Regions from separate parts of the Enterobacter mori genome, predicted to be linked through region 1. Evidence: predicted binding sites of a transcription regulator. Region 1 holds the regulator's gene; each other region holds the start of a gene.
The links. The regulator LexA, encoded in region 1, represses DNA repair genes until DNA is damaged. The targets are predictions, from matches to a motif close to TNCTGTATGTACATACAGNA.
Positions count from the first base shown of each region.

Region 2: the regulator LexA is predicted to act here: its motif matches at 1,968-1,987, upstream of rmuC (DNA recombination protein RmuC).
Region 3: the regulator LexA is predicted to act here: its motif matches at 1,132-1,151, upstream of mutH (DNA mismatch repair endonuclease MutH).

Region 1 covers NZ_CP104285.1:292,901-299,306, forward strand. The annotation lists gene plsB (glycerol-3-phosphate 1-O-acyltransferase PlsB) at 1-1,407, opposite strand, end outside; gene N2K86_RS01415 (diacylglycerol kinase) at 1,562-1,930, shown strand; gene lexA (transcriptional repressor LexA) at 2,039-2,647, shown strand; gene dinF (MATE family efflux transporter DinF) at 2,710-4,047, shown strand; gene N2K86_RS01430 (CsbD family protein) at 4,169-4,378, shown strand; gene zur (zinc uptake transcriptional repressor Zur) at 4,448-4,960, opposite strand; gene N2K86_RS01440 (cupin domain-containing protein) at 5,076-5,564, shown strand; gene traF (conjugal transfer protein TraF) at 5,789-6,406, shown strand, end outside.
Region 2 covers NZ_CP104285.1:183,173-189,578, reverse strand. The annotation lists gene ubiE (bifunctional demethylmenaquinone methyltransferase/2-methoxy-6-polyprenyl-1,4-benzoquinol methylase UbiE) at 1-400, opposite strand, end outside; gene rmuC (DNA recombination protein RmuC) at 467-1,924, opposite strand; gene udp (uridine phosphorylase) at 2,065-2,826, opposite strand; gene N2K86_RS00925 (dienelactone hydrolase family protein) at 3,083-3,889, shown strand; gene metE (5-methyltetrahydropteroyltriglutamate--homocysteine S-methyltransferase) at 3,938-6,199, opposite strand; gene metR (HTH-type transcriptional regulator MetR) at 6,315-6,406, shown strand, end outside.
Region 3 covers NZ_CP104285.1:3,731,293-3,737,698, forward strand. The annotation lists gene ptsP (phosphoenolpyruvate--protein phosphotransferase) at 1-154, opposite strand, end outside; gene rppH (RNA pyrophosphohydrolase) at 167-697, opposite strand; gene mutH (DNA mismatch repair endonuclease MutH) at 1,382-2,074, shown strand; gene N2K86_RS17560 (YgdI/YgdR family lipoprotein) at 2,204-2,422, shown strand; gene N2K86_RS17565 (NADP(H)-dependent aldo-keto reductase) at 2,555-3,595, shown strand; gene lplT (lysophospholipid transporter LplT) at 3,690-4,883, opposite strand; gene aas (bifunctional acyl-ACP--phospholipid O-acyltransferase/long-chain-fatty-acid--ACP ligase) at 4,876-6,406, opposite strand, start outside.

The sequences.
Region 1 (6,406 bases):
AAAGTTCACGTAGCCCTGGCCAAGATTGCGCAGCTTGCTCAGGCCGCGCAGCATCTGCGGCAGGCTCTCTTTCTCTTTGGTCGCACCGCGCAGCTCTTTGGCGTAAGTGCCCACTTCCATGACGTGTTCATAGCCAATGTAGATCGGCACCAGCGTGATCGGACGCGTGCCGCCGCGCAGCATCGCCTGGATGGTCATCGATAGCGTGCCGGTTTTCGGATCGAGCAGACGCCCTGTACGGGAACGACCGCCCTCCACGAAGTACTCGACGGAATAGCCGCGGCTGAACAGCTCGCCGAGATATTCACGGAACACCGTGGAATAGAGCTTGTTACCCTTAAAGGTACGGCGAATAAAGAACGCACCCAGACGGCGGAAGATCGGGCCTGCTGGCCAGAAGTTCAGGTTGATACCCGCCGCAATGTGCGGTGGCACCAGCCCCTGGTGATACAACACATAGGAGAGCAGCAGGTAGTCCATGTGGCTGCGGTGGCAGGGCACATAAACAATTTCATGACCGTCGTGGGCCAGCTGGCGTACGCGCTCTGCGTTGTGGACGTTAATGCCCTGATAGAGACGGTTCCAGGTGAAACTCAGGATACGGTCAGAGAGGCGAATCATCTCGTAGGAGAAGTTCGCCGCGATCTCTTCCATCAGCGCAATGGCGTTCTGCTGTGCTTTCTCGTGGGAAATCTTCTTGCTGCGTGCTTCGTCTTCAACTGCGCGGGCAATCGCTTTGGAGGCCAGCAGCTTGTTGAAAAGATCCTGACGCGCCGGGAGACGAGGCCCAACGGCAGCCAGACGCTGGCGTGCGAAGTGCATACGCGCTACGCGTGCCAGTTTTTGCGCGATGATCTTGTCGGTGCCGTGCTCGTCCGCCATACGACGCAGCGAAACGGAAGGGGAGAAGCGCACAAAGCTGTCGCGTCCCAGCCAGGAGACCGCGAAGAACTTCTGGATGCCGTTGAGCATACGCAGCGGCGGATTCTCTTCGCCTTTTTCGCGGCCCGGACGGCGACCAAACATCACTGAGACCGGCACCATCTGCACATCCAGATCAGGATTGCTGCGGTGCAGGTCGAGATAGTCATGGAACAGCTTGATGGACTCTTCTTTCGGCGTGTAATAGGTAAACACGCGCGGCCCGCCGTGGATAAACACGTAGCGCGGCAGCAGAGTGCCATCAACTTCAAGCGGTTCAAGTGGGTCAGGTAAATCATGCGCCAGACATTGGGCGCGAAGCGTCAGCAGGTCTGCCTTCGAGTTATAAGGCAAAACATACATAATAGGGCGCGACGTATCGAGCCCTAATTCCAGCGCAGGTTCTGCTGGGATAGACTTACTTTTTACCAGGACGCTTAATGGTAAATTAAGTAATTTGTAGTAAATTCGTGGCCAGCCGGACATAAACGATGTAAAGCCTCTGGTTAATAATGCAATTGCGGCGCAAGGATAACAGAAAGCGCGCAAAATTTCTGTTGTTACCCGTCATACTTCAGGCTGCAGCAAAACGCGCTGCGCTCACAGTTACTGACGCTTTTTCCAATAAAAGGTTCTTTTAATGGCCAATAATACCACTGGGTTAACCCGAATCATCAAAGCTGCTGGCTATTCATGGAAAGGTTTCCGTGCCGCGTGGCTTAACGAAGCTGCTTTCCGCCAGGAGGGGGTCGCCGCTATCGTCGCGATTATCATCGCCTGCTTCCTTGATGTTGATGCAATAACTCGCGTGCTTCTCATCGGCTCTGTTCTTTTGGTGATGATAGTGGAAATTCTCAATAGCGCTATTGAGGCGGTTGTGGACCGTATCGGTTCAGATTTCCACGAACTTTCTGGCCGCGCGAAAGACATGGGATCTGCCGCTGTGCTGCTGGCGATTATCACGGCTGCTATCACCTGGGTCACGTTGCTTTGGTCACATTTCCGATGAGCCTCGAGGAATAATTAAGTCCCTGGTTTTTTGTGCAGTTTTTGGTTCCAAAATCGCCTTTGACTGTATATACTCACAGCATAACTGTATATACACCCAGGGGGCGGAATGAAAGCGTTAACGACCAGGCAGCAAGAGGTGTTTGATCTCATTCGGGATCATATCGGCCAGACGGGTATGCCACCCACGCGTGCGGAAATCGCTCAGCGTCTGGGCTTCCGTTCTCCAAATGCGGCCGAGGAACACCTGAAAGCGCTGGCGCGCAAAGGTGTGATTGAAATTGTGTCTGGCGCGTCTCGCGGCATTCGTCTGCTGGTGGAAGAAGAGACAGGCATTCCGCTGATTGGTCGTGTCGCCGCAGGTGAACCTCTGTTGGCCCAGCAGCATATTGAAGGTCACTATCAGGTCGATCCTGGTATGTTCAAGCCGAGTGCGGATTTCCTGCTGCGCGTCAGCGGGATGTCCATGAAAGATATCGGCATTCTTGACGGCGATCTGCTGGCCGTTCACAAAACACAGGATGTACGTAACGGTCAGGTTGTGGTCGCGCGTATTGATGATGAAGTGACAGTCAAGCGATTGAAAAAACAGGGCAACACCGTACAGCTGCTGCCCGAAAATAACGAATTCTCCCCGATTGTGGTGGATCTGCGCGAACAGAACTTCTCCATTGAAGGTCTGGCCGTTGGTGTTATCCGCAACGGTGAATGGCTGTAACCTCTTCCTGACAGGCTACGGGTCTCCGTAGCCTGGATCATTTTGCATTCCCGGTATTTTTCATGTCACTGCTGACAGCTTCTGATAAGGCATTGTGGCGTCTTGCACTGCCGATGATTTTTTCCAATATCACCGTTCCCTTGCTTGGCCTGGTGGACACTGCGGTGATTGGTCATCTGGATTCCCCCGTTTATCTGGGCGGCGTGGCGATTGGCGCAACGGCGACCAGTTTTCTCTTTATGCTGCTGCTCTTTTTACGCATGAGTACCACGGGGCTTACGGCACAAGCCTATGGCGCGAAAGATCCGCTGCGACTGGCGCGCGCGCTGGTGCAACCACTCATTCTGGCACTTGGGGCAGGTGCCTTAATCGTTCTCTTTCGCACGCCGCTGATTGATCTGGCGCTGCATATTGTGGGTGGCAGCGAGGCGGTACTGGAGCAGGCGCGTCGCTTCCTTGAAATCCGCTGGCTCAGCGCGCCCGCATCACTGGCAAACCTGGTTCTGCTGGGCTGGCTGCTGGGCGTGCAGTACGCTCGTGCGCCGGTCATCCTACTGGTAGTGGGAAACCTTTTGAACATCGTGCTCGACCTCTGGCTGGTGATGGGCCTGCACATGAACGTACAGGGCGCGGCGCTGGCAACAGCAGTCGCAGAATACGGCACGTTTCTCATCGGCCTGTGGATGGTCTGGCGCGTACTGGCCATGCGTGGCGTCTCCCTTGTCATGCTGAAAACCGCGTGGCGCGGCAACATCCGCAAGCTGCTGGCGCTGAACCGCGACATTATGCTGCGCTCATTACTGCTTCAGCTCTGCTTTGGCGCGCTGACGGTCTTTGGGGCGCGACTTGGGCCGGAGATCGTCGCGGTTAATGCGGTCCTGATGACGCTGCTGACCTTTACCGCGTATGCGCTGGATGGCTTTGCCTATGCCGTTGAAGCCCATTCGGGGCAAGCGTATGGCGCACGCGAAAGCGGCCAGCTCCGCGAGGTGTGGCGGGCGGCTTGCCGTCAGTCAGGCCTGGTGGCACTGGCGTTTGCACTCATTTACGCCTGTCTGGGTGAACAAATCGTTGCCTTACTCACCTCCCTCCCATCGCTGCGCGAACTGGCGAGTCACTATGTCGTCTGGCAGGTGATCTTACCGGTGGTGGGCGTGTGGTGTTATCTGCTGGATGGCATGTTTATTGGCGCGACGCGAGGTGCGGAGATGCGCAATAGCATGGCGGTCGCGGCTGCAGGTTTTGGCCTGACGCTGCTGACCTTACCGTATTTGGGCAACCACGGTTTATGGCTGGCACTGGCAGTTTTTCTCGCGTTACGTGGCCTGTCGCTGGCCTTTATCTGGCACCGTCACTGGCGAAATAACACCTGGCTGCCTTCCCGCCACGATATATCGTGACGGTTAAAGATTCCGAATATGAAATCAACCGCCGAATCCTTAACTACAATAATTATCACGTCCAGCAGAAAAGAACGTAACGGACGTTACGACCCGACGCTTAACTTAAGAGGACACGATGATGAATAAAGACGAAATCGGCGGCAACTGGAAGCAGTTCAAAGGTAAAGCGAAAGAACAGTGGGGTAAGCTGACGGATGACGATATGACCGTCATTGAAGGTAAACGCGATCAGCTTGTCGGTAAAATCCAGGAGCGTTACGGCTACGCAAAAGACCAGGCGGAAAAAGAAGTGGGCGACTGGGAAAAACGCAACGACTACCGCTGGTAACCGGGCTATACCCGAAAGTACAAGGAAGTACGCCCTGAGGGCGGCCATGAGCCGCCTTTTCTTTTGCCGTTAACGCGGCTTTTTCTTCACGAGAATAGAGTGATCGTGTTGGCATTCATCCTGATGACGACAGGATTCCACCTCCACGCACGCCGAGCACAGCCCGTGCGCTTCAATCACGTTATGACGCAGGGCGAAGCCCATTTTAGCCGCCAGGGTATGCATAATATCTTCCACGCCTTCCGCACACTCTTCCTTCACTGCGCCGCAGCGGTCGCAGATAAACATGGCTGAGGTATGGGTTGGCTGATCGAACAGATGGCACAGAACATAGCTGTTGGTCGATTCAACCTTGTGTACAAACCCTTGTTCGAGCAGAAAATCCAGCGCACGATAAACCGTAGGCGGTTTTGCCTGTGGCTCGGTTGCACGCAGCAAGTCCAGCAGGTCGTATGCGCTGATCGCCCCCTGTTGCAGGCTCATCAGGCGCAATACCTCGAGGCGCTGCGGAGTCAGGCGCACATTGCGTTGCGCACACAGCTTTTCGGCCTGCGCTAACAGCTCTTTTGTGGACTTATCCATTGAGCACCTCGGATGTAATAGGATGGAAAACCCTCACTTTATCATGTTCTGGTAAAAACACCGAGATCCACCAGGCTGTGCTATACCTGACGCATCGCAATTCGGGGAATTAACCATGAAAAGACCTGACTGTATTAAGCACTGGCAAGATGTGGAAGGTGCTGACGATTCTACCTATCCCGACAGTAACGAACTTTTTTCCATCGGCGCGCCCCTCGCTCGCAGGCTGGGCTTAGGCCGTATTGGTATTCATCATGAGCGTTTGCCGCCAGGCCGTCGTACGTCATACCCACATGCGGAAAGTGACGAAGAAGAGTTTATTTATGTGCTTGAAGGGCATCCGGAGGCCTGGATAAACGGCTACCTGTGGAAGCTTGAGCCGGGAGATAGCGTGGGGTTCCCCGCCGGGACGGGCATTTGCCATACCTTTATAAACAACACTGACGAAGAGGTACGGTTGCTGGTTGTCGGCGAGGCCAATAAAAAGCAAAACCGCATCTACTACCCGCTGAACCCGGTCTATGCCGCGACGCGCGAGGACCGCTGGGTAGATCATCCTCCTCAATTTTTTGGGCCGCATGACGGAAAACCCGAGCGGAAATAATTTTCCTCTTCTATAAATATTGAGGGCCGTCACAAATTACAACAGGCCGTAAGGGAATTTTACTTAGGGAAAGAAATAGCGGGTCTTTTACTTCTTATTCACAGCAATAGTTCGTTCCTGTTTGGGTGATAACAGACAGGGGTTATTTCATAACAGACTATAACGGGCATACTGTGAAAAAATATTTTAAATTTTCGGTGGTTAGCATTGCTGTCTCCTTTTTTATGGCAAATCAGGCGGGAGCAGCCAATACCTGGACAGAATCACGTAGCGACGCCATGGGCGGCACGGGCGTAGCCGCTGGCAGTTATGGCAGCGGGGCGTTAATCAACCCCGCGTTGCTGGCAAAGGCAAAACCGGACGATGATGTGACGGTCATTTTGCCGTCCGTTGGGGTGCAGGTGACAGATGAAGACAATCTTCAGGATGAGATTGATACCATCAACGACAAAATCAATCACTATAAGGATGTGGTTGATAACCTTACGCCCATTGAAGTCATCACCAATCCGTTAGGTTCGATCAACCAGTTCCAGGGCGCGGCCAAAGATCTTGCCGATGAACTGGACTATCTCAAGGGTAAAACTGCACGTGCAACGGCTGGGGCAGGACTTGCCGTGAGTATCCCTAACGATGTGCTTTCCGTGGCCTTTATGGCCAAAGGTTATGCTCATGGTCGGGTTAGCTCATCTATCGACCAGCAAGATATTGATTATCTGCGCAGTATTCAAAGAAGCGATGTGGTTGCTGCCGGTGTTGCCCTGGATGCAGCGCTGAATGGCACGGATCAGATCACCAAAAACCTCAACTCAACGGCGTCTGGCCGGGCGGCGATTGTGTCC
Region 2 (6,406 bases), 110 kb from region 1:
AGGTGTTATCCGGAAACGGCAGCGCTTCGGCGTTTGCCTGCACATATTCCACGTTACCCACCACGCCGATGTTACGCAGTTTCTCGCGTCCCATTTTCAGCATTGAGTCGTTGATATCTGCCAGCACGACGCGACCGGTTTCACCCACCAGACGGGAGAATTTCGCCGTCAGATCGCCCGTTCCGCCAGCCAGATCGAGAACTGTTTGTCCACGACGCACACCGCTGCAGTCAATAGTAAAGCGCTTCCACAAGCGATGAATGCCGAAGGACATCAAGTCATTCATCACATCGTACTTCGCCGCCACGGAATGAAATACGTGGGCCACCATGTCAGCTTTCTGCGCTTTGGCTACAGTCTGAAAGCCAAAGTGCGTCGTGTCTTGTGAATCGTCAACCATCTCAGAGCCTGCTTATCAGTAAAATGTTCGTGAAGTGTAACAGATTGGGCGCGTTTGCCCTACGATTCAACCACCGCGAAAGAAACGCGTCGGCTGCTCTTCTGGCGATAAATTCGCCGCTAAATCGTTGTCTTCACTGTGCGTATTTTGTTCATCTGCGCCTTCACGCAGGCGAAACTCTTCGTCCTGCGACGTCGCCTGTTCAACCAATTCCGGATTAATCTCGCGTTTCACCTCCACCCCCAGGCTGCGAAACGCTTCGGCTTGCGCCAGCAGGTTACCACGCCCGGAGGAGAGCTTTTTCATCGCCTGGCGGTAGTTATCCTGCGCACGATCCAGGCTTTGCCCGACCGAAGACATATCGTCCACAAACAGGCGCATTTTGTCGTACAGCTTGCTGGCGCGATCGGCAATGTGTTGCGCGTTACGGCTTTGATGCTCGTAACGCCACAGATTAGCAATGGTCCGCAAGGCCACCAGCAACGTGGTTGGGCTGACCAGCATAATGTTATTTTTTAGCGCTTCGGTGATCAGTTCGGGCTGTCTGTCGAGCGCCAGCAGGAAGGCAGGCTCTACCGGGATAAACATCAGCACGTAGTCTAGCGATCGCAGCCCCGGCAATTGCTGATAATCTTTTCTGCCCAGCAGACGGATATGGTTACGCACGGAGGCGATGTGCTCCTGCAACGCTGTTTCGCGGGTGTAGTCATCTTCCGCGTTGAAGTAGCGCTCATAGGCCACCAGCGTCATTTTGGCGTCGATAACCACATCTTTGCCCTGCGGCAGACGAACAATGACATCCGGCTGCATCCGCGAGCGCGCATCGTTTTCAATGCTGACCTGCGTTTCGTATTCGTATCCTTCGCGCAGGCCAGAGGCCTCCAGCACGCGCGTCATGACCACTTCGCCCCAGTTTCCCTGCGCTTTGTTATCACCTTTTAGCGCGCGCGTCAGGTTGACCGCCTCCTGCGCCATCTGGGCATTCAGCTGCTGGAGATTACGAATTTCATGCGCCAGCGTGTGGCGCTCGCGGGCCTCCTGACCAAAGCTGTCCTGTACCTGACGGCGAAAGCCGTCCAGCTGTTCACGCAGCGGCGTCAGCAGGCTGTTAAGGCTCTGGCGGTTTTGCTCATCCACGCGGCGATTGCTGTGCTCAAAAATGCGGTTCGCGAGGTTCTCAAACTGCTCGCTAAGACGCTGCTCGCTGTTGATCATCTGACGGATTTTGTCTTCGGCGTGCAGTTGGGTGGACTCAAGACGGGTGGTCACTTCACGGAGATCGGCCTCCAGCGAGGTATTGATATCACGCAGATTGCGCAGTTCGTTATTGAGCAGTTCGCACTCGTCGCGCCAGTGGTCACTCAGCGCAAGCTGTTGTTTCGTCGCGCTGAGTTCGGCGACGATCTCTTCGCGCTCTGCCAGCTGTTCGGCTTTCTGCTGCGCATGCTGGTAGCCGGAAATGAGCCAGCCAATCCCCACGCTTACCAGCGTAACTACCGCATAAACCAGGATTGAGATATCCACAATGCCCCCTGCATCCACGTGTAACCCGCACAAAATAGAATTGTGCTGTATGAACGTCCAGTTTGAAAGGGTTTTCCTGCGAGGCGTTACGCAAAAAAGAAAAGGCCGAGCATGTCGGCCTTTTAGCACCGAAGAGAGAATTAGATCAGGCGGCGCGCCGCTTCAACCACGATTTTCACCGCATGGCTTTCAGTCTGCTTCATGGTTTCAGCGTTCGGGATCTCCTGCTGGGTACGGTTGACGATAACGCCCGCCACCATACCGGCACGCAGACCCTGGCTTGCGCACATGGTCAGCAGCGTCGCAGATTCCATTTCATAGTTCATCACGCCCATCGACTGCCACTCTTCCATGGAGCCTTTGAAGCGGCTTACCACGCGGCCAGAGAAGGTGTCGTAACGCTCCTGGCCCGGGTAGAAGGTATCGGAAGAGGCAGTTACGCCCACGTGGGTGGTTGCGCCAACGGACTTCGCGGCTTCAACCAGCGCGGTGGTGCATTCGAAGTCGGCCACTGCCGGGAATTCCATCGGCGCAAAATGCAGGCTTGCCCCGTCCAGACGCACGGACGCGGTCGTGACCAGCACGTCGCCGACGTTGATGTGCGGCTGAATGGCGCCAGTGGTGCCGATGCGCAGGAAAGTACGGATGCCCAGCTGCGCCAGCTCTTCAACGGCGATAGAGGTAGACGGGCCACCAATACCGGTAGAGCACACGATCACCGCTTTACCGTCCAGCTCTGCGCGCCAGGTGGTGAATTCGCGATGCGCTGCCAGCTTAACCGGCTTATCCATCAGCGCGGCGATCTTTTCCACACGCTCAGGATCGCCAGGGACGATAGCGAGCGTAGCCCCTTGTAAATCGTTTTTAGTGAGGCCGAGATGAAAAACATCAGACTTAGACATAGGGTGACTCCTCTGTGGGTCGGTTAGTCAGAAGAAGTAAAACGGTACTTTACAGAAGCACTACGCATAATTTCGTGACACACCTCACCATGAATGAAATTTATTGCATTTAATTTCCATTAAATAGTGACTTACATCACATTAACAAGTTATATCGACAGGTGCTGCACAAAAGATAGACCGTATAAGGCACTGTGGGTTGTTAACCTGGTGACTATATTTACCTTTGCGCTAACTCATTGGTACGGAGAATGCCATGACTGAAAAAACCGGTTTTGCACCTGCTGCGGCTCCGCATGCTTCAACCATCGTCTCAACCTCAGAAGAAGCCATTACTGCGGGTGAGACCTCCATCCCCTCGCAGGGGGAGAATATGCCTGCTTATCACGCGCGGCCAAAATCAGCAGAGGGTCCGCTGCCGATCGTGATTGTGGTTCAGGAGATTTTTGGCGTTCACGAACATATTCGCGACCTCTGCCGCCGCCTGGCGCTGGAAGGGTACCTGGCTATTGCGCCAGAGCTCTATTTCCGTCAGGGCGATCCAAACGATTACAGCGATATCCCTACGTTGTTCAACAATCTGGTGAGCAAAGTCCCGGATGCCCAGGTGCTGGCTGACCTTGATCACGTTGCCAGCTGGGCCGCGCGCAACGGGGGTGATGCACATCGTCTGCTGGTGACCGGCTTCTGCTGGGGCGGGCGCATTAGCTGGCTGTATGCCGCGCATAACCCGCAGCTGAAAGCAGCCGTCGCCTGGTACGGCAAACTGGTGGGCGAAAAAACGCTGAACTCACCGAAGCAGCCTGTTGATATCGCCACGGATTTGAATGCGCCGGTGTTAGGGCTTTATGGTGGTCAGGATACCGGTATTCCGCTTGATACCGTCGAGACCATGCGCCATGCGCTACGCGCGGCGAATGCGAAGGCGGAGATTGTGGTGTACCCGGATGCCGGACACGCGTTTAATGCCGATTATCGCCCGAGCTATCACGCAGAATCAGCCAAAGACGGCTGGCAGAGGATGCTGGCGTGGTTTAGCCAGTACGGCGGGAAAAAAGCATAAAAGCAAGAAAGCCCGGTGGCGGCTACGCCTTACCGGGCCTACGCTTCATCAAGCCTGACGCAAGTTCTGCGCCGCTTTCACCATGTTTGCCAGCGCCGCTCGCGTCTCCGGCCAACCGCGGGTTTTCAGACCGCAGTCCGGGTTCACCCACAGGCGTTCCGCCGGGATCCGCTGGGCGGCTTTTTTCAGCAGGGCTTCAATCCACTCCACGCTCGGCACGTTCGGGGAGTGAATGTCGTACACGCCCGGCCCAATTTCGTTCGGGTAATCGAACTCTTCAAACGACTCCAGCAGCTCCATGTCCGAACGCGAGGTCTCGATGGTGATCACGTCGGCGTCCAGCGCGGCAATCGAATCCATGATGTCGTTAAATTCGCAGTAGCACATATGGGTGTGGATCTGGGTGTCGTCCTTCGCCACCGCGGCGTTGATGCGGAACGCCTCCACGCCCCACTGCAGGTAGGCATCCCAGTCGCTACGACGCAGCGGCAGACCTTCGCGCAGCGCCGGTTCGTCAATCTGGATAATGCCAATGCCTGCGGCTTCAAGATCTGCCACTTCATCACGCAGCGCCAGCGCGATTTGCTTCGCGATGGTTTCACGGGTCACGTCCTCACGCGGGAAGGACCAGCAAAGAATGGTTACCGGACCGGTGAGCATCCCTTTCACCGGCTTATCGGTGAGGGACTGGGCATACTTCGCCCACTCCACGGTGATCGCTTCCGGGCGGCTGACGTCTCCGATGACAACCGGCGGCTTCACGCAGCGGGAGCCATAGCTTTGCACCCAGCCGTTCTGGGTAAAGACGAAGCCGTCCAGGTGTTCACCAAAATATTCCACCATGTCGTTACGCTCGGCTTCGCCGTGTACCAGCACGTCCAGACCTAAGCGTTCCTGCTCGATAATCGCCTGCTTGATATGTTCCGCGATACCGGTGCGGTAGTTGTTCGCATCCAGGTTGCCCTTCTTGAAGTCCAGACGCAGGCCGCGGATTTCAGTGGTTTGCGGGAAAGAACCAATTGTGGTGGTCGGCCACGCAGGCAGGTTGAAACGGGCACGCTGCGCTTCGGCGCGTACTTCATACGGGCTCTGGCGCTGGCTGTCCTGCGCGGTAATGGCCGCCAGGCGTTTCTCCACCGCCGGGTTGTGCACGCGGGCCGAGTGACGACGCGCCTGGATCGGTGCGCTCCATTCGGTAATCGCCGCCGTCTCGCCGCTGTTTAGCGCGTCGCGCAGCAGCGTCAGCTCTTCGCATTTTTGCAGGGCGAAGGCAAACCAGCTTTTCACTTCAGGGTCGAGACGGGTCTCCACGCTGAGATCGATTGGGCTGTGCAATAACGAGCAAGAGGATGCCACCCACAGCTCACGTTTGCCGACGATGCCTTCAATTTTTGCATATTTCTCGGTCAGATCGGCACGCCAGACGTTGCGACCGTTAACCAGCCCGGCAGAAAGCAGCCAGTCTGCAGGCAGGCGCTTGTGCAGCTCCCCGACATCGTCTTTACCGTGAACGAGGTCAACGTGCAGGCCCTGAACCGGCAGCGCGGTAATGGTCTTCAGGTTTGGCGTCACGCCTTCGAAATAGGTGGTGAGCAGTAGCTTCACCGGCCCGGTGAGCGCGTCATACGCCGGTTTGAAGGCATCGAGCCAAACCTGGGGCAGCTCGAGCACCAGCGCGGGTTCATCGATTTGTACCCACTGAATGCCGCGCTTGCCCAGCTCAATCAGCACCTGTTTATAGACCGGCAGAATATCGTTCAGCAGGCTAAGGCGGTCAAACTGTTCGCCTTTTACTTTACCCAACCACAGGTAGGTTACTGGCCCCAGCAATACGGGCTTCACCTGATGACCCAGCGCCAGCGCTTCGTCCACTTCATCCAGCAGCTGCGTCCAGGTCAGCCTGAACTGCTGCCCCTTTACGAACTCCGGTACCATATAGTGATAGTTGGTGTTGAACCACTTGGTCATTTCCGCCGCTGCCGCTGGCTCCCCCGTAGGTGCACGGCCACGGCCGATGCGGAACAGGGTATCGATATCTACCGATCCATCTTTGTTCTGATGACGAGCCGGCACGTTGCCAAGCAGCAGGCTGGTCGTCAGAACATGGTCGTACCAGGCGAAATCGCCCACCGGCAGCAGGTCAATGCCCGCCTGTTTTTGCTGCTCCCAGTGACGGGCACGCAGCTCGCGTCCCACCGACAGCAGTTCTTCACGGGTGGTGTTACCCGCCCAGTAGCTTTCTTGCGCTTTTTTCAGTTCGCGGCGCAGGCCAACGCGAGGAAAACCGAGAGTGTGATTGCGGATTGTCATGTTATGCCCCTTGTGAAATTTGTTATTTAGACGTCCAGATGTTTACACATCTATAATTGGCAGGTACTGTATATTCCTCAAGCGCAAAATGTTCATGGCGAAGTGAAGGACTTTCATGATCGAGATTAAACACCTGAAAACGCTACAAGCGTTGCGGAACTGCGGTTCTCTTGCGGCAGCGGCGGCCACGCTGCACCAGACCCAGTC
Region 3 (6,406 bases), 1.3 Mb from region 1:
GGTAATAGCAACGCCGGTCATGGTCGGCCAGATACACCGAACATACTTCGGTTTCCATCGCCAGACAGATATCAGTCACCAAAATATTCAGCGCCTCGTTCAGGCGAGGCGCGCTGGCGACCTTCTCGACTATTTCGCGCAAGCGGGTGAGCATGATTTGCGTAGCTTAACCTCTTTTACGTCGCCAGGCAGGTGCGCTTTGCGGCTTAGGCGGGATCTCCTGAAGCTGCATGACAACACTTGCGAACTCTTTCATCACCCTACGGTAAACATCGCGCTTAAATGACACGACCTGACGAACAGGATACCAATAGCTCACCCAACGCCAGCCATCAAACTCCGGCGTACTGCTGGTTTGCATATTGATATCTGAATCGTTGCCCACCAACTGCAGAAGAAACCACTTCTGTTTCTGGCCGATACAAACCGGCTTTGTGTCCCAACGCACCAAACGTTTCGGTAACTTGTAACGCAACCAGTTGCGGGTCGAAGCCAGGATGCGAACATCTTTTCGGCTTAAACCGACCTCTTCAAACAGCTCCCGGTACATCGCTTGTTCTGGGGACTCTCCTGGATTGATCCCGCCTTGCGGGAATTGCCAGGAGTGCTGACCATATCGACGGGCCCACATGACCTGACCCAGACGATTACAAATTACTATTCCTACGTTCGGGCGGTAGCCATCGTCATCAATCACCGGACTACCCCAAACTAAACCTTATATATGAATGATTGTTTCACACTACAGGGAGGCGGTAAACCACTCTCTTACAGGCTTGCAACCTAATAACATTTGAATAACTCACAAATATGTGGGGAGTTATAAACAGATTAGGGACCGTAAGGGCAATTTTATTCACCTTTTCTGTGGATATAGTTGTGAAGAAGTATGGAATTACCGATGAACAACCTGAATCTTCGTTTAGAGCCGATTACACCGCTCATTATAAAAAACACTATTTTTCATTATGTTAGACCTTTAATTATTGATACCAGAACGGATAACGTGACGATCATCACATCAGCGATCGTTGTACTGATGAAAGATCGAACAGCGTCGGTTTTATCCACAGATTGTGCCAATAAGTTAGGCACAATTTGTCTGAAAATTCGATTTTCGTCGCACGTCAAGGCTGTAAATCGAAACAGTAGTGTGGGTTATTCCCAGTTATCCCACTTTTCTGTGGATAACAGGGTGTAAGATCCTGTTTATTGTCAGTGACCAGATTTGAACAACCTGGTTTTTGCCGCGGGCATCATAATTTTTCAGTAGTAAAAAAAACCTATAAATCATACACATGGATTATTCGTACAGAAAACGGTAGACTCTATCCACAAGGGATAATTTCTTAGTTTATTTTTTAATCAGAAGGTTACCGTAATGCTTCCGCTTGCTCCCTTGCTTACTCCCCCCTCCAGCGAAACCGAGTTGCTGACTCAGGCGCAGCGCCTGGCAGGCTATTCGCTTGGCGAGCTGGCGGCAATGGCGGGTCTACCGATCCCTGACGATCTGAAAAGAGACAAGGGCTGGATCGGCATGCTGTTGGAACTGTGGTTAGGTGCCAGCGCGGGCAGTAAGCCAGAACAAGATTTCGCCGCGCTGGGCGTAGAGTTAAAAACGATCCCCATCGACCGGCAGGGAAGACCGCTGGAAACCACGTTTGTCTGCGTGGCGCCGTTGACCGGCAATACCGGCGTAACCTGGGAAACCAGCCACGTACGTCATAAACTGAAACGCGTACTGTGGGTTCCGGTAGAAGGTGAACGGCAGATCCCGCTAGCCGAACGGCGGGTGGGCGCGCCGCTGCTCTGGAGCCCTGATGAAGATGAAGAACAGCAGTTGCGTCTGGACTGGGAAGAGTTAATGGACATGATCGTCCTTGGGCAAGTTGAGCGCATCACCGCCCGTCATGGTGAGGTGTTGCAGCTGCGTCCGAAGGCGGCCAACAGCAAGGCCCTTACCGAAGCAATCGGCGCTCATGGCGAGCCGATCCTGACGTTGCCTCGCGGCTTTTATCTCAAAAAGAATTTCACAGGCACGCTGCTCGCACGCCATTTCTTACTAAAAACGTAGATTTTTAACGAATTTTGCGAGCTATCAAACATAATCACCTGGTTTTTAAGATTTTACTACTTCCTGCTTTCGTCATATCAGGTTATTACTACACTATGATTTAATACAAGCCAGGTGAGGACGATAACGATGAAAAAATGGGCAGTGTTAATTTCTGCAGTCGGGTTGGCGTTTGCGGTATCGGGCTGTAGCAGTGATTATGTTATGTCTACAAAAGATGGTCGGATGATCCTGACCGATGGTAAACCCGAAGTCGACGACGATACCGGGCTGGTGAGTTACCGCGACCCGGCAGGGAATAAAATGCAGATTAACCGCGACGAAGTCTCGCAAATTATCGAGCGCTAAACCCGTTAAAGGTCAGTCGCTTGCTGGCCTTTTTGATTTTTCCCTTCCCCTTTTGCTTCCCCTCTGCCATGTTTATATTCCTTTGTCGGGAAGTTCCTGACGCGTCTGTATGTTTAATAAAGGAAGCCGGCTATGCATTATCACCGTATCCCCCATAGCGCTCTGGAGATAAGCCAACTGGGGTTGGGCACGATGACATTTGGTGAACAAAACAGCGAAGCCGATGCCCATGCACAACTCGATTACGCCGTCAGCCAGGGCATTAACCTGATTGACGTTGCAGAGATGTACCCTGTTCCTCCCCGGCCGGAAACGCAGGGCCTCACTGAAACTTATGTGGGAAACTGGCTGGCAAAACGCGGCAATCGCGAAAAGCTCGTTATCGCCTCAAAAGTCAGCGGCCCTTCACGTAATAACGATGCCGGGATCCGCCCAAACCAGATCCTCGATCGTAAGAATATTCGCGCCGCGCTGGATGCCAGCCTGAAGCGTCTGCAAACAGACTATCTCGATCTCTACCAGGTACACTGGCCGCAGCGCCCGACTAACTGCTTTGGCAAGCTCGGCTACAGCTGGAACGAGAGCGCGCCCGCCGTTACGCTGCTGGAAACGCTGGAAGCGCTGACAGAGTGCCAGCGCGCGGGGAAAATCCGCTACATTGGCGTGTCTAACGAAACGGCATTTGGCGTGATGCGTTATCTGCACCTTGCCGATAAACACGATCTTCCGCGCATCGTCACCATTCAGAATCCGTACAGCCTGCTTAACCGCAGCTATGAGGTCGGTCTGGCGGAAGTGACGCAGTATGAAGAGGTGGAGCTGCTGGCCTATTCCTGTCTCGGCTTCGGCACGCTAACGGGCAAATACCTGAACGGCGCGAAGCCTGCCGGGGCACGTAACACGCTCTTCAGCCGCTTTACCCGCTACAGCGGTGAGCAAACGCAGAAAGCCGTAGCGGCCTATGTGGATATCGCGAAGCGTCACGGTCTTGACCCTGCTCAGATGGCGCTGGCCTTCGTGCGTCGACAGCCGTTTGTTGCCAGCACCCTGCTGGGCGCGACCACTATGGAACAGTTGAAAACCAATATTGAGAGTTTCAACCTGAACCTGAGTGAAGAGGTGTTAGCGGAGATTGAAGCGGTGCATCAGGTTTATACTTATCCTGCACCGTAGCCTGATGCTTTTGCCCGGTGGCGCTACGCTTACCGGGCCTACACGTATTCAAACGTAGGCCGGGTCAGGCGAAGCCGCCACCCGGCTATACTTATCAACACCGACGCTGCCAGATCCATAACCCCGCAATCGCCAGCGCAAACAGCGCGCCAAACCCAACGCCAATAGCCACTACCGGCACACCCACTTTCACCGCCAGAGAATAAAGCCCCAGCATCAGCAGCATCGCTACGTTTTCGCCAAGATTTTGCACGGCAATGGCATTTCCGGCCCCCACGGTCTGCTTTCCGCGCTCCTGCAAAAGCGCATTTAGCGGCACCACAAAGAAACCGCCCAGTATACCAATCAGGATAAGCAGCACGTACGCTGGCAATAACGCATGCTGGAGTGAGAAGAACAGCACGCCGACACCGATTAAAATCCCTGCTGGCATACAGCGCGCAACGGTCTCAAGCGTGACCAGTTTCGCCGCAGCCCCTGCCCCGACGACAATCCCCACAGCGACCATTGCATTCAGGTAGGTTGGCGTTGCGTTGTCGGTGATCCCCAGCGCCATCGGTACCCACAGCACCAGCAGGAAACGTAGCGTGACGCCCGCCCCCCAGAACATACTGGTTCCCATCAATGAGAAACGCGTTTCACCGTTGCGCCACAGTACGCTGCAGGCGTTAAAGAAGCTGCCGGTCATCGGCCCAAAACGCCAGGACTGACCCGGACGCGCCACCGGCAGTCCGGGAATAAACAGGTTCGCGACAACCGCCCCGCCGTATACCACCGCACAAACGCCCAGTGCCGCCAGCACATGCCAGTCCGCCAGTACACCGCCCGCCACGGACCCGAGCAGAATCGCCGCGATAGTAGAGGACTCCATCAGACCGTTGGCTTTCACCAGCTTATCGCCCGTCGTCAGCTCGCCCAGGATGCCATACTTCGCCGGAGAGTAAGATGCCGCGCCAATGCCTACCAGCGTATAGCCGATAAACGGGTTGATACCAAAGCAGATACTTGCCGCGCCCAACAGCTTCAGTCCGTTGGCGAACATCATCACCCGACCTTTAGGGAAGCTGTCCGCCACCTGCCCCACAAACGGCGCGAAAATAATGTAAGCACCCACAAACACCATCTGGAGGATCGGCTGGCTCCAGTCGGGGTAAAACTCGGCCTTGAGCAACGCCAGCGTGGCAAACAACAGTGCGTTATCACCGAACGCAGAAAGAAACTGCGCGGCGATAACCGCTATCATGCCCTTCGACCGGAGTGAGTAGTTAGTGTGTGCTGACTCATGCATTTTGCTGTTCCGCCTCTTCCACCATGCCCTTGAGGGTCACGAAATCGGGCTTACCGCTACCCAGCACCGGAAGCTGTTTGAGGTAGCGAATATCACGCGGCACGGCCAGTTCAGGGATACCATGCTCGCGCGCATGCTTAAGCAACGCGTCACGCTTAAGCTCACTGTCAGTGGTGAAGAGCACCAGCGCCTCACCTTTGCTGACATCGTTCTTCACGACCGTGGCGTGCAGTTTGTCAGCGGAGACCGCTGTTGCCAGCGTCTCCACCATTTCAAGGGAGACCATTTCGCCCGCAATTTTAGCGAAGCGTTTTGCACGTCCCTGGATCTGCACAAAGCCCTGCTCGTCGAAGCGAACAATATCACCCGTGTCATACCAGCCGGTCTCAACGTCCCCGTTGACGTTTTCCGCCGTTGGCGCTTCGAGCACGCCTGGGTTTTCTACGCGGAGATAGCCGTTCATCACGTTGGGTCCTTTCAGCTGCAGGCGACCGCCCTCTTCAATCCCCGGTACCGCAAGCAGGCGCGCATCCATCCCCGGCAGAATACGGCCAACCGTCCCCGGTTTCGCCGCCATCGGCACGTTGATAGAGACCACCGGCGCGCACTCCGTGACGCCGTAGCCTTCCAGGATACGCAGGCCAAACTTGTCCTGCCAAATCTGCCGCGTGCTGTCCTGCAGTTTTTCCGCACCGGCAACCACATAGCGCACGCGGAAGAAATCATACGGATTGGCAAAGCGCGCATAGTGGCCAAGGAACGTTGACGTGCCGAACAGCACGGTACAGTTACGGTCATAAACCAGCTCCGGCACAATGCGGTAGTGGAGCGGGCTTGGGTAAAGGAACACTTCGGCACCGGTCAGCAGCGGCGTAAAGAGACCGACGGTCAGGCCGAAAGAGTGGAACAGCGGCAGCGCGGACATAAAGCGATCGTTAGCGGTAAAGTCGGCAATCGTTTTGATCTGCTCTACGTTCGCCAGAATGCTTTTGTGACTGTGAACAACGCCTTTCGGGTTGCCCTCAGAGCCGGAGGTAAAAAGGATAATCGCATCATCTTCCGGCTGCTGTTTGACCTGCGCCAGGCGCGGCGCGAGCAGGTGAGCAAAAATCCACAGCTTGTCGAGCGTCGTGACGTCCGCTTTCAAATCTTCCAGGAAGACCCAGCGCACCTGGGTAAGCTGCTCCGGCAGGTGCCAGAGCTTGCCTTTGTCCAGGAACTGACGGGAAGTGAAGACGGTATTAATCTGGGCGGCAGTGATGGCGCTGGTAAGCCCTTTCACACCCGCCGTGTAGTTCATCATCGCCGGAATACGCCCGCGAGATACGGCACCAAAGATCACCGCGGCGCTGATCCCGGCGTTAGGCAGCATCAGGCCGATTTTTTCGCCCCGCTTGCTGTACTTCTCAAGAATACGGCCCACGAACAGGGTTTTGGTCAGCAGTTTGCGATAGGTGTCCGGGGTGAAGTTGATGTCTTCAATGCAGTTTTTCTTCGCGCCGTAGCGGTACTGCGCCGAGAGC